2 linked regions of the Ciceribacter thiooxidans genome follow. The protein of the gene in region 1 interacts with the protein of each later gene in a pairwise test. Links are inferred from orthologs where the notes say so. Each region holds a gene or a part of one and is shown in the gene's direction. Other genes may lie near its edges.

Evidence for each region.
Region 2: the proteins of cysK (region 1) and cysE interact in binary tests that used the Escherichia coli proteins (3 or more experiments, as listed by UniProt). The link is inferred for Ciceribacter thiooxidans from one-to-one orthologs.

What each region holds. Positions count from the first base shown.
Region 1 is NZ_CP059896.1:3,195,974-3,203,185, forward strand. What follows is about bases 4,234-7,212. They hold cysK (cysteine synthase A), read left to right. Parts: upstream 4,234-5,228; coding sequence 5,229-6,197; downstream 6,198-7,212. Other genes in these bases: H4I97_RS15755 (LysE family translocator), read right to left, coding at 4,234-4,335; H4I97_RS15760 (LysE family translocator), read left to right, coding at 4,475-5,092; H4I97_RS15775 (recombinase family protein), read left to right, coding at 7,209-7,212. Outside these bases: H4I97_RS15730 (peptide chain release factor 3), read right to left, coding at 1-1,370; dut (dUTP diphosphatase), read left to right, coding at 1,462-1,932; H4I97_RS15740 (Lrp/AsnC family transcriptional regulator), read right to left, coding at 1,929-2,387; H4I97_RS15745 (DMT family transporter), read left to right, coding at 2,495-3,400; H4I97_RS15750 (NIPSNAP family protein), read left to right, coding at 3,397-3,699; more of H4I97_RS15755, read right to left, coding at 3,703-4,233.
Region 2 is NZ_CP059896.1:1,773,146-1,780,108, reverse strand. What follows is about bases 2,884-5,613. They hold cysE (serine O-acetyltransferase), read left to right. Parts: upstream 2,884-3,701; coding sequence 3,702-4,526; downstream 4,527-5,613. Other genes in these bases: H4I97_RS08425 (phasin family protein), read left to right, coding at 5,058-5,417; H4I97_RS08430 (DUF3126 family protein), read left to right, coding at 4,662-4,865; H4I97_RS08440 (enoyl-CoA hydratase-related protein), read right to left, coding at 2,884-3,628. In the rest of the region: H4I97_RS08460 (cystathionine beta-lyase), read left to right, coding at 1-409; H4I97_RS08455 (FAD-dependent monooxygenase), read right to left, coding at 412-1,575; H4I97_RS08450 (zinc-finger domain-containing protein), read right to left, coding at 1,606-1,851; H4I97_RS08445 (alpha/beta fold hydrolase), read left to right, coding at 2,027-2,812; more of H4I97_RS08440, read right to left, coding at 2,825-2,883; ATP-dependent Clp protease adapter ClpS, read left to right, coding at 5,660-6,007; ATP-dependent Clp protease ATP-binding subunit ClpA, read left to right, coding at 6,017-6,963.

The sequences.
Region 1 (7,212 bases):
ATGTCGAAGGAAACCGGCAGGCCGTATTCCGCCGAAAGTCGCTCCTTGAGGACGTCGAGCTGCAGCGCGCCGACGACGCCGACGATCGCCGGCGAGCCGTCTTCCGGCTGGAAGAGCTGCACAACACCCTCTTCCGCCATCTGCTGGAGAGCCTCCTTCAGCTTCTTCGCCTTCATCGCGTCCTCGAGCCGTACGCGGCGGAGGATTTCCGGCGAGAAGTTCGGCACGCCCTGGAAGACCAGAGATTCCCCTTCGGTCAGCGTGTCGCCGATCCGTAGCGTGCCGTGGTTCGGAATGCCGACGACATCGCCTGCATAGGCGGTGTCGGCGAGCTGCCGCTGGGAGGCGAAGAAGAACTGGGGCGCGGTGAGACCCATCTGCTTGCCGGTGCGCGACAGCCGCGCCTTCATCCCGCGCTCAAGCTTGCCCGAGCAGATGCGGGCAAAGGCGATGCGGTCGCGATGGTTCGGATCCATGTTGGCCTGAATCTTGAAGACGAAGGCCGTCATCCGATCTTCGGCGGCGTGTACCGTACGGATGTCAGCCACCTGGTCGCGCGGCGGCGGTGCGAACGCGCCGAGCGCGTTGATGAGATCGCGCACACCGAAATTGCGCAGCGCCGAGCCGAAGAAGACCGGCGTCAGGTGGCCTTCGAGAAAGGCCTTGCGGTCGAACGGCCGGCAGGCCTCCTGGGCAAGCGCGAGCTCTTCGATGAAGGTCTGACGTTCGTTTTCCGGCAGGTGCTCGGCAATGCTCTGCGGACCGTTGACCTTCAAGGGCTCGACCTGGGTGTCGGAACCGCGGAAGGTATTGTCCGCCAGATTGTAGGAGCCGCAGAAGGTCTTCGAGCGGCCGACCGGCCAGGTGACCGGTGCGGTGTCGAGAGCGAGCTTCTCCTCCACCTCATCGAGGATTTCGAAGGGATCGCGGCTTTCACGGTCCATCTTGTTGACGAACGTGATGATCGGAATGTCGCGCATGCGGCAGACTTCGAAGAGCTTCAGCGTTCGCGGCTCGATACCCTTGGCGGCATCGATCACCATCACCGCGGCGTCCACTGCCGTCAGCGTGCGATACGTGTCGTCGGCGAAGTCTTCGTGACCGGGTGTATCGAGGATGTTGAAGACCTTGCCGTCGTATTCAAAGGTCATCACCGAGGTGACGACCGAGATGCCGCGCTCGCGCTCGATCTTCATCCAGTCGGAACGCGTCTGGATGCGGTCCTTCTTCGCCTTCACCTCGCCAGCGAGCTGGATCGCCCCGCCGAACAGCAGCAGCTTTTCGGTGAGCGTTGTCTTACCCGCGTCCGGGTGCGCAATAATCGCGAAGGTGCGGCGGCGGGATACCGCCTCTGCAAGTGTTTCAGCCATGAATGTGAATCCTGTGAATTGCCGCGTATCTAGCGATTAAAGGCCGGCATTGCAATTGACCTCGGGAGATCGCGCGCAAAGTAATGGAGGCATGAACATCCACAACGACATTCGGCCGATCCTCAAGCTTCTCCGCCTAGTCCACGGAGAGGGCATTCCACTGCCCTGCTACGAGACGGCGGGGGCCGCCGGCATGGACTTGCGCGCGGCCGTGACCGAGGGCGCGCCTATGACGCTCGTGCCCGGCCAGCGGGCGCTGGTGCCGACCGGCTTCATCATGGAAATCCCCGAAGGCTTCGAGGCGCAGATACGTCCACGGTCGGGGCTTGCCTTCAAGCACGGCGTCACTTGCCTCAACACGCCGGGTACCATCGATAGCGACTATCGCGGTGAGGTGAAGGTGCTTCTCGTCAATCTCGGCGACGAGGCTTTCGAGATCGCCCGTGGCATGCGAATCGCCCAGATGGTGATTGCACCGGTCACTCAGGCGCTCGTCACCGAAGTCGCGGAGACCTCCACGACCACGCGCGGTGCAGGCGGTTTCGGCTCGACCGGCGTCTAGACGACCGGCGGCAGACGGCGCTTGACGGTCGTGGACTTGATCATGGCCGTGTTCGTCTGGGCACGTTCCGCGATCCGGTCAAGTATACGATCGAGATCGGTCATGCTGCGCAGGGCCATGCGGCAGATGAAGCAGTCGTCACCCGTCACCTTGTCGGCTTCGGTGATTTCCGGCGTCTCCTGGATCAGCTTTTCGACCACGTGCAGCATGCCCGGCAGCGGCCGGACACGGACAATCGCCTGCAGGGGGTAGCCGAGCGCTTCCAGTTCCACATCCGCGCCGTACCCGATCAGCACGCCACGCTCTTCGAGCCGTCGCAGCCGTTCCGAGCAAGCTGGCGAGGAAAGCCCTGCGCGAGCAGCTAGCTCCTTGAGCGGAAGACGCGCATCTCCGACAAGCGCTTCAACAATCTTCCGGTCGACGAGATCGAGAGGCTGAATAAAATTCACGTTCATGGGGTATTCACCTAACTTTGTTCCGAGTTTCAGGTAATTCACCTCATTCTGGTGAAGCAATTATGCCGCTTCCTTTGCTAGGCTGCAACCATCCCAAGGAGGTTGCCATGTCACCCATAATCAAGAGCGGAATTCTCGATATGACCGTCGCCATGGTGCTGTCCGGCACGATCGGCTGGTTTGTCCTGCAGTCCGGGCAATCGCCCGCAAACGTCGTCTTCCTGAGATGCCTGATCGGCGCCCCGGTTCTGGCATTGCTCGCATATCGCGCCGGCGTCCTCGCCGTTGTTCGCGGACGCACTCTGTTTCTGGCGATGATCGGTGGTGTCGCACTCGTTCTCAACTGGCTCGCCCTCTTCTCCGCCTATCCGCTCGCATCCATCTCGGCAGCGACGATCATCTACAACGTTCAGCCATTCATGCTTGTCGGTCTCGGCGTGCTCTTCCTCGGCGAAAAGGTCTCCACCAACAAGCTCGTCTGGCTGGGGCTTGCCTTTGCCGGTATGCTGGCGATGACCCTTTCGGGACCGGCGACGGAAGAGAACGCGCAGGGCAGCTATCTGCTGGGCATCCTGCTCGCGGTCGCCGCGGCCTTCTGCTACGCCGTGGCGGCCTTCGTAACGAAATCGCTCAAGGGCACCTCCCCCTATCTGATCGCACTGATCCAGGTCGGCACAGGCGTGGTCCTGCTGGCACCACTTGCCGACTGGCACGACCTTCCCACCGCACCGCAAAACTGGGCGATGGTGGCAGCCCTCGGCATCGTTCACACCGGGATCATGTATGCGTTCCTCTATTCGGCAATCCAGAAGCTGCCGGTGGTGCTGACCGGCACGCTGTCCTTCCTCTATCCCGTCGTGGCGGTGATCGTGGACATGTATGCCTTCGGACATGTACTGACGCCCGTGCAAGCGCTCGGCGGGGCAGCAATCCTCTTCGCGGCCATCGCGACCACGCTTAATCTGGCGCCGAAAGCGCTTCTCCTGCCGAAGAGAAAGGCGCCGCAACGATGATAACCTGCTATCTCCGCTACGTGATCGATCCGTACAAGGCGAAGGAATTCGAGCACTACGCGCGGCTCTGGATACCACTGGTGAACCGGCTCGGCGGCACGCACCACGGCTACTTCCTGCCACACGAGGGCGCAAACAACATCGCGCTGGCGCTGTTCAGCTTTCCGTCGCTGGCCGACTACGAGAGGTACCGACAGAAGATGGCCGACGACGCGGAATGCCAGTCGGCTTTCGCCTATGCGGAGGAGACCCGTTGCATCCTCAGTTATGAGCGGAGCTTCATGCGGCCGATATTCTGACCTTCAGCGTTGGGCTTCCATTGCCATCCGCACTGCAAGCCCCGCGAGAACCGTTCCCATCAGCCACCGCTGCACGACCACCCACAAGGGCCTCCCGGCGAGAAAGAGCGCGATTGCGCCTGCGCTGACCGCGATCATGGCATTGACGGTGACACTGATCGTGATCTGGGTGAAACCGAGAACCACCGACTGAACAAACACGCTGCCGGCGGACGGATCGATGAACTGCGGCAGCAGCGACAGGTACAACACCGCAACTTTCGGGTTGAGCAGGCTCGTGACGAAACCCATCGTGAACAGGCGCCGGGGCGAGTCCTTCGGCAGTTCGCGGACCTGGAAGGGCGAGCGCCCGCCCGGTCGCAATGCCTGCCACGCCAGCCAGGCGAGATAGGCGGCCCCAGCAAGCCGCAGTGCATCATAAGCATAAGGTACCGCAAGCACCAGTACGGTGATGCCGAGGGCAGCCGACAGCATATAGACGACGAAGCCGAGGGCCACGCCACCAAGCGAGACCAGGCCCGCCGCGGATCCCTGGCAGATCGACCGCGACACGAGGTAGATCATGTTCGGCCCTGGGGTCAGCACCATTCCGAGGCAGATGAGGCCGAAGGCGAGAAGCGAGGCGGTGGACGGCATGACGGGTCTCTTGATTGAAGGGCTCCAGAAGTGGAAAGCAGAAGGCAACGGGACCGGCAACAACGATCGTGTCACCATTGCAAGTTTGGCGTCTCTGGGTTAGCCGTCACGCATTCGTCCATCGATCGCGGACCCCGTCATGACCTTTACTACGCTGCTTGCCTATGCCGGTGCACTTTTCATCGCTGCAGCCATTCCCGGTCCCGGGATGACGGCGATCGTGGCGCGAGCCCTCGGCTCAGGTTTCCGACCAACCTTCTTCATGGGGCTGGGACTGATCCTCGGCGATCTCTGCTACCTGACCGCGGTTGTCCTCGGGCTCTCCTATCTCGCCCAGACGTTCGTGACACCCTTCCTCGTCATCAAATATGCCGGCGCCGTCTATCTCGGCTACATTGCCTACAAGCTCTGGACGGCCGGCCTGCTGCCGCAGGAAGTTCAGGCGCGCAAGGGCGGCGGCCTTGGCTCTTCCTTCCTCTCCGGCCTCTTCGTCACGCTCGGCAATCCGAAGACCATGCTTTTCTACGTCGCCCTTGTGCCGACGCTGATCCCGCTCGAGGCGATTGGGCCGACGGACTATGCCGCGCTCGCCGGAATCACCTTCGTTGTTCTGATAGCCGTGCTCATCCCCTACATCGTGCTCGCTGCTCGGGCGCGAACGCTGCTCAAGCAGCCTTCTGCGCTCAAACTCCTGAACCGCATGGCCGGCAGCATTCTGGCGAGCACCGCCGCCTATATCGCCGTTCGAGCCGCCTGAAATAAATATTTGGGACCTCCGCCCGACAGGCGTGTTTTTTCTCCCCGGACGGCCTGCCGTAGGTAAAGGGTTCTAGCCGGGTACGGACTTTGATCCTATTGTGCGCTCACAACGACCAGTCTTGAGGGAGAGCACTATGTCCGACACGAAGAAACCCGGCCGCGGCCGTGTTTACAGCTCCATTCTCGAAACCATCGGCGACACGCCGATCGTCCGGCTCGACAAGCTGGCGAAGGAAAAGGGCGTAAAGGCGAACCTGCTCGCCAAGCTCGAATTCTTTAATCCCCTCGCCTCGGTCAAGGATCGCATCGGTCTCGCCATGATCGAGTCGCTCGAACAACAGGGCAAGATCACTCCCGGCAAGACGGTGCTGGTCGAACCCACCTCCGGTAACACCGGCATTGCGCTTGCCTTTGCAGCCGCCGCCAAAGGTTACCGGCTGATCCTCACCATGCCGGAAACCATGTCGATCGAGCGCCGCAAGATGCTGGCACTGCTCGGTGCCGAACTGGTGCTGACCGAGGGACCGAAAGGCATGAAGGGGGCAATCGCCAAGGCAGAGGAACTCGTTTCCGAGCTGCCCGACGCCGTCATCCCGCAGCAGTTCGAAAATCCGGCCAATCCTGAGATTCACCGCAAGACGACAGCCGAGGAGGTCTGGAACGACACCGCCGGTGCCGTCGACATCTTCGTCTCGGGCATCGGGACGGGCGGCACCATTACCGGCGTCGGCCAGGTGCTGAAGGCCCGCAAGCCGTCGGTGAAAGTCGTTGCGGTCGAGCCTACCGACAGCCCAGTGCTTTCCGGCGGAAATCCCGGGCCCCACAAGATCCAGGGAATCGGTGCGGGCTTCGCCCCGAAAGTCCTCGACACGACGGTCTACGACGAGGTCGTCACCGTCACGAACGATGAGGCATTCGAGAACGCACGGCTGACCGCTCGCCTCGAAGGCGTTCCGGTCGGCATCTCCTCCGGCGCGGCGCTCGCGGCAGCAATCAAGATCGGCCAACGCGAGGAAAACGCCGGAAAGACGATCGTCGTCGTGATCCCCTCCTTTGCTGAGCGCTATCTCTCGACGGCACTGTTCGAGGGGCTCGGAGGCTGAGGGAAGCGCTGTCACCAGTCATCTGCCACCGATCTCGGTCTCCCTTCGTGCGGCCGAGATTTTGACTGTCTACGCCACCGCCGACAACCGCTCGGAAGGTATGCGATAGGAGATTGCCTCGGCGACGTGGATTCGGCCCAGCCGATCGGCACCGTCGAGATCAGCGAGCGTGCGAGCGACCTTCAGAACCCGATGATAACCGCGAGCCGAGAAGCGGAACTTCTCGGCCGCGTCACGCAGGAGTTGCAACCCGGAAGGGTCCGGCTCGGCGAGGACTTCGATCAAGGCCGTGGAACAGCCGGCATTCGTTGCGACTCCTGGTATTCCGGCTGCTGCGAAACGCTCTCGCTGCCAGTCCCGTGCCCGTCGGACGCGTCGGGCGACCTCGACACTCGGCTCGGCTGCCATCGGACGGATGAGATCGGTTGCAGCAACCGCCGGAACGTCGATCCGGATATCGATCCGGTCCATTAGCGGACCTGAAATGCGCCCCTGATACTCGGTGAGGCAGCGCGGCCCCCTTGCGCAGGTGTGTCCGGGCTCACCCGCCAGTCCGCAGCGGCAGGGATTCATGGCTGCAATCAGCTGGAAATCGGCGGGATAGGTGACCCTATGGTTGGCGCGGGCGATCACACACTCGCCCGTTTCGAGCGGCTGCCGTAGCGCATCGAGCACTTGCGGTGCAAACTCCGGCAGTTCATCGAGAAAAAGAACGCCCTTGTGGGCGAGCGAGGCCTCGCCCGGCTTTGCCCGCAACCCGCCGCCGACGAGGGCCGCCATCGTCGCGGAATGGTGGGGCGTGCGAAACGGTCGGCGGTCCGAGAGCTTGCCGCCGGACAATTGCCCGGCGATCGAGTGGATCATCGAGACTTCGAGAAGCTCGGGCGCCGAGAGTGCGGGCAGGATCGACGGCAGACGCGAGGCGAGCATGGACTTTCCGGAACCGGGAGGACCGACCATCAGGAGATTATGCTACATTATTCCGATATTGTGTGATATCGGGTTCAGATCATGA
Region 2 (6,963 bases), 1.4 Mb from region 1 along the record:
CCGGCTGGAACATCACAACAGAAGCGCACTTTCTGTCGCCAGGTGGCTTGAGGCTCGCGACGACGTCGCGACGGTCCTGCACCCGGGCCTGCCGAGTTGCCCCGGCCACGACATCTGGAAGCGGGACTTCAAGGGCGCGAGCGGCATCTTCTCCTTCGTCCTGAAGGTGGATGAGCGGGAAAACTTCAAGCCGAAGGCGCGGGCCTTCCTCAATGAACTCTCGCTCTTCGGGCTCGGCTATTCCTGGGGCGGCTACGAGAGCCTGGCTGTCATGGTCGACCTCTCCGACCGCAAGATTCGCACCGCGCCGGCCGAAGGTCCGGTCATTCGCCTGCAGATCGGGCTGGAGAACGTCGAGGACATCATCGCCGACCTCGAACGCGGGTTCAGGGCTGCCGTCGCGGCCTGACGTCAGCCCTTTGCGTGATAGCCGTAGAGCCAGTCCAGATCGGCGGCGAGGCTCTGCGGCGATCGTGTCGCAAGCACTAGGTCGCGGGCGATGCGCACAGGGCCGCGCGCATGATAGGCGAAGCGGTTGAACGCACCGCGTTTGCCGACACGCGCGGCGCGCGCCTGGCGAACGTTCTCGTAGGTTGCGAGTGCTTCGGGGAGCGGCGTGCGCGCGACGAGACCGGCAAGTTCGAAGGCGTCTTCGATGGCCATCGCCGCCCCCTGCGCCGCAAACGGCATCATCGCATGCGCCGCATCACCGATCAGCACCGTGTCGCGACCGTTCTGCCATCGGCCAGGGCCCGCCTGGTAGAGCGGCCAGAAGGTTGCGCCGCGCAAACTCGAAAGCAGGGTCCGGATAGCGGGGTTCCACCCGGAGAATTGCTCGGTGAGCGTGCGCCTCTGTCGCTCGCTGCCTTCCTCCGACCAGGTTTCTCCGGGGTCGACGCCCGCGGCGATCGCCACGACGTTGAAACCGCCGATCTCTTTCAGCGGGTAACAGACGAGGTGGCTGTTCGGGCCGAGGAGGGCAGTGACATTCAGCGGATCGAGGAAGTTCGGCGCGCCTCCTCCTGCGATCGTGAAGCGCCAGGCGATGTTGCCGGAAAAGGATGACTTCGGTGCCCCGGGGATGCGGGCGCGGGCTCTCGACCAGACGCCGTCGGCGCCGATGACGAGATCCGGCTGCTCACCGATCGCGCGGGCGATCTCCGTGTCGCCCGGCTTTTCGATGTGACAGCCGAGGTGAACCTTGCAGAGCGGATTGCGCAAGACCGCCGAAAGCAGCGCCTGTTGCAGCGTCGATCGGTGCAGGACGCCGTAGGGTGCGCCCCAGCGCTCCCGTGCGAAGGCGCCGACCGGGACGGCGGCCAGTGCCCCAAGTGTCACGCCGGATTTCAACCGGATTTCTTGCGGCTCGCACCACCGCTTCTCGATCTCGCCGAGGACGCCGAGTTCGCGAAGGATTCGCGAGGCATTGGGCGAAATCTGCAGGCCGGCTCCGACCTCGCCGAGCTGTGGTGCCTGTTCGAGGATTTCGCTACGGATCCCGTGTCGCGCCAGCGACAGGGCAGCCGTAAGCCCCGCCATCCCGGCTCCGATGATGGCGACGACGTTGGTGGACATGGCCTTGCCGATCGTGGAATGCGGGGGGCGTCAGGCCGCCTTGACGTGATAGACGCAACCGGCGGGGTCGGTCTGTTCGGCCTTCAGCGACGGGTTATAGCGATAGAGGGTCGAGCAGTAGGAGCAGACCTTTTCGTTGTCGTCGCCCATGTCGATGAAGATGTGCGGGTGATCGAAGGGAGCGGAAGCGCCCGTGCACATGAACTCCTTCACGCCGATCTCGATCATGCGGTGTCCGCCGTCGTTCTGGAAGTGGGGAATGGTGTGCCCGGCCATATGTCTCTCCGAATGCCTTTTTGCTTTGCGGCGGACATTATCCTCCTTCGCCGCGAATGTGTAGAGACAAACACGCGCCAAACCCACAGAAAAGAGAGCAATGCGCCTTTGATGCGCGGGCACGTTTCACTAAGGTGCGCGCCGTCACGCCCCGAATAAGACATGGATCGAAGCGATGAACCTGAATGCGCCGGCATTCTCCCTTTTCTATCACGACGGCTTGCAGCTCGCCTATTTCGATGCCGGCGATCCGTCCGGCCCGCCGATCCTGCTGATCCACGGGTTTGCCTCGACGGCGACGGTGAACTGGGTTCATCCGGGCTGGCTGAAGACGCTGGGGGAGGCCGGCTACCGCGTCATCGCAATCGACAATCGCGGCCATGGAGCCAGCGATCGGCCGCATGAGCCGGAGGCCTATCATCCGTCGCGGATGGCGGCGGATGCCGCCGCATTGCTGACCCATCTCGGCCTGCCCGATGCCGACGTGATGGGCTATTCGATGGGGGCCAGGATTTCCGCCTTCATGGCGCTCGAGCATCCCCACCGCGTGCGTTCGCTGGTCTTCGGCGGGCTCGGCATCGGGCTCTGCGATGGCGTCGGCGACTGGGATCCGATCGCCGAGGCGTTGCTGGCGCCGTCGATTTCCGACGTGACCCATGAGAGGGGACGAATGTTCCGGGCCTTTGCCGAACAGACCCGCAGTGATCGCATTGCGCTCGCCGCCTGCATCCAGGAGTCCCGCGTGCTCGTCGATCGCGCCGATATCGCGCGCGTCGATGTCCCGACCTTGATCGCCGTCGGCACCAGGGACGACATCGCCGGTTCTCCGGAGGAACTGGCGGCGCTGATGCCGGACGCGAGGGCGGTCGATATTCCGAACCGCGACCATATGCTTGCGGTCGGTGACAAGGTCTTCAAGAAGGCCGTGCTTGATTTCTATCGCGAGATCGGTCGCCAGTGACCGTCGCCTCGTCTACTCACCGGTGAACACCGGTTTACGCTTTTCCGAGAAGGCGCGCCGGCCCTCGGCATAGTCGGCGCTGTCGAAGGTCGAGGCTCCGACAACCTCCGCTTCGCGCAGAAGGTCGTCATCGACTTCAGCGACGGCTCTCAGGGCGAGCTTCGACGCCTGCACCGAAAGCGGGGCATTGGAGGCGATCATCTCGGCGAGCGCGAAAACCCTGTCGCTCAGCGTCTCCGGCGCCGTGACGTCGAGCAGGAAGCCGCAGGCGAGCAGTTCGGCGGTGCGCATTGCGCGCCCGGTATAGAGCACCTTGCGCGCCATCTGATCGCCGAGCGATCGCGCAAAGTCCTGAACGGCGTCGGCCGGATAGGCGAGGCCGAGGCGCGCGGCCGGCACCGCAAAGGCCGCCGTCTCGTCGGCGATCCTGATGTCGCACGCCGCCGCAAGTCCGAAGCCGCCGCCGTAGCAGATGCCGCGGATCGCGGCGATGACGGGCACACGCGCTTCCCTGACAGCGGCGAAGGCTGCACTGTTGTCGGCCTCATAAAGCCGTGCGGTCGCGGTGTCGTTGCGTACGACGGGGAACTCGGAAATATCGGCGCCCGCGCTGAAATCGTGTTCGCCTGCACCCGACAGCACGATCGCGCGCGCGCCGGCCTCACCGCACAGCCAGTGAATGGCGTCCGGGATCGCCCGCCACATGGCCGCGGTGATGGCGTTCTTGCGCTCCGGATTGTCGATGGTCAGGAAGCCGATGCCTTCGCGGCTTTCGGCGCGAATTCTTCCTGCAGCGAAATCACGGATTTGCTTCATCGGTCCTGCCCATCTGGTTTGCGTCGGCGTTAGCCTATATAATATACAGGCGATGGAACAGAGGAGACCGGCAATGGCCGCAAAGACAGAAGTCCTCCACGGCGAACATATCAAGTCGATGGACCCCATCTGGGATTCGCTTCGCCACGAGGCCCGCACGGCAGCCGAGCATGATCCGCTCCTGGCCGCCTTTCTCTATTCGACTGTCCTCAACCATCGCTCGCTTGAAGACTGCGTCATCTACCGGATCTGCGAACGGCTCGATCATGCGGACCTTCAGGCGATCCTGCTGCGGCAGACGTTCGAGGAAATGGTGAGGGACTGGCCGGAATGGGGCCAGATCATGCGCGTCGACATCCAGGCGGTCTACGACCGTGACCCTGCCTGCACGCGTTTCATGGAGCCGGTCCTGTATTTCAAGGGATTCCATGCAATCCAGACCCACCGCCTCGCACACTGGCTCTGGAACCGCGGACGGCGCGATTTCGCGCTCTATCTGCAGAGCCGCTCTTCCAGCGTCTTCCAGACGGATATCAACCCGGCGGCACGGATCGGCAAGGGGATATTCCTCGACCATGCCACGGGCCTCGTTGTCGGCGAGACGGCGCGGATCGGCGACAATGTCTCGATCCTGCACGGCGTCACCCTCGGCGGTACGGGCAAGGAGGGAAGCGACCGTCACCCGAAGATCGGCGACGGCGTGCTGATCGGCGCGGGCGCGAAGGTGCTCGGCAATATCGAGGTCGGTTGCTGCTCGCGTGTCGCTGCCGGCTCCGTGGTCTTGAAGCCGGTTCCGAAGGGCTCGACCGTGGCCGGCGTTCCGGCCCGGGTCGTGGGCGAGGCGGGCTGCGCCGAGCCGGCCCGTTCGATGGACCAGATACTCGCCTCGGAGGCGTGAACCAGAAGAACCGCGCCGATAACGGCGGACGAGGGGATCCGGTCGGTGGTCATTTGTCCGCAGCCGCGTCTTTACATCATCCGAGCGGCCGTGCGACAAGCGCCCCGAACTTGAATCGCCCCATGGAGAACTGTAGTGAAGCCCGACGAAATCAAGAAGCTCGACGCCTATTTCAAGCGGACGTTCAACCCGGCCATCGTGGTCAAGGCTCGTCCCCGCAAGGACGACTCCGCGGAAGTCTATCTCGGTGACGAGTTTCTCGGCGTCGTCTTCCGCGACGACGAGGACGGCGATCTCTCCTACAATTTCTCGATGGCGATCCTCGACGTCGATCTCTAAGCCTGAAGTTGCAGATTTACTGATATATGTCTGCCTTATCAGCAAAAAGGGCCGTTCCGCATCTCGGGCGGCCTTTTGTTTTACCGGTGTATACAACCAATGCGGGATATTGCATCGCGGAAAACAATTGACAAAAATTGTGCATGTGCTATGTGGGTCAGCAGCGAAATGAAGCAGAAGGGACACTGCCGTATGTTTAATTTCGATGATGCGAACACGAAGGGCAAGGAAGCCATGGACGCGATGCTGAAGAACTATGCAGAGATCGCGAAGGGCTTCCAGGCCATCGCGACGGAAGCCACCGAGTATTCGAAGAAGTCGTTCCAGGATGCGGTTGCGCATATGGAAAGCCTGACAGGCGTGAAGAGCGTCGAAGGTGCGCTCGAACTGCAGACGAATTTCGTCAAGGGCGCCTACGAGGGCTTCGTTTCCGAGGCGACGAAGCTGACGGAAATGTACGCAGACCTGGCCAAGAGTGCCTACAAGCCGTACGAGACGCCGGCCGCGAAGGCGTCGAAGTCCGCCGGTGTCCCGGCCGCGACGGCCGCCTGAGGCAAACCTACGCGCCATCGCGCATCCGAATAAACCAAGGCCGGCCACGGGACCCGTGGCCGGCCTTGTGCGTTCTCCCTTGTGCTGTCCCCGCTTTTCTCTGCGGTCGCGGCCGTTACGACGCAAATGTGTTTGCACTCCTTTGCGGGGGGCTTAAAATCACCAAATTACGAACTACCTTAATGTGCTAAGTGTTCGCTTCGGCGCCAGCCGTCCGGCGAACCACTGGAGAATGGAAGAACATGATCGCCACGCCGGTCTTCATGCAGCAGAAAGGTGACGGGGACAACGCGGGTCGCGGCACGTCCGTCATCACGCGCACGAAGCCGAAGACCAAAAAGCCGAATCTGTATCGCGTGCTGCTGCTCAACGACGACTACACCCCGATGGAATTCGTGATCCACATCCTGGAGCGCTTCTTCCAGAAGGACAGGGAGGCGGCCACGCGCATCATGTTGCATGTTCACAATCATGGCGTCGGGGAGTGCGGCATCTTCACCTACGAGGTTGCCGAAACCAAGGTCAGCCAGGTGATGGATTTCGCCCGGCAGCACGAGCACCCGCTGCAATGTGTGATGGAAAAGAAGTGAGGATTTGACGTGCCAACATTTTCTCCGAGCCTCGAGAAGGCGCTGCACCAGGCACTGACCTACGCGAACGAGCGGCATCACGAATATGCCACGCTCGAACACCTTCTGCTCGCGCTGATCGACGATGCTGATGCGGCGGCCGTGATGGGGGCGTGCAACGTCAACCTCGATGTGCTTCGTAAGACTGTAAGCGACTATGTCGACAACGAATTGTCGAACCTGGTGACGGGTTATGACGAGGATTCCAAGCCGACCTCCGGCTTTCAGCGTGTCATCCAGCGCGCGGTCATTCATGTGCAGTCCTCCGGCCGCGAAGAGGTGACCGGCGCCAACGTGCTGGTTGCGATTTTCGCCGAGCGCGAGAGCCACGCGGCCTATTTCCTGCAGGAGCAGGAAATGACCCGCTACGACGCGGTCAACTACATTTCCCACGGCATCGGCAAGCGTCCGGGCGCGTCGCAGGTTCGCCCGCCGCGTGGTGCCGAGGAGGGAGAAGCTGAGGCCAAGCAGGCGCGCGACCAGGAAGAGGGCGCCTCCAAGGGCAAACAGGAAGCCCTCAAGGCCTACTGCGTCAACCTCAACGAGAAGGCCCGCGCCGGTCGGATCGACCCGCTGATCGGCCGCAACGACGAGGTCAACCGCACGATCCAGGTGCTTTGCCGCCGTTCCAAGAACAACCCGCTCTATGTCGGCGATCCCGGCGTCGGCAAGACGGCGATCGCCGAAGGTCTCGCCAAGCGCATCGTCGAGGGCAAGGTCCCCGACGCGCTGAAGGATGCGACGATCTTCTCGCTCGACATGGGGACGCTGCTCGCCGGCACCCGGTACCGCGGTGACTTCGAGGAGCGCTTGAAGCAGGTGGTCAAGGAACTCGAGGAGTATCCGGGCGCCGTGCTCTTTATCGACGAGATCCACACTGTCATCGGTGCGGGTGCGACATCGGGCGGCGCCATGGA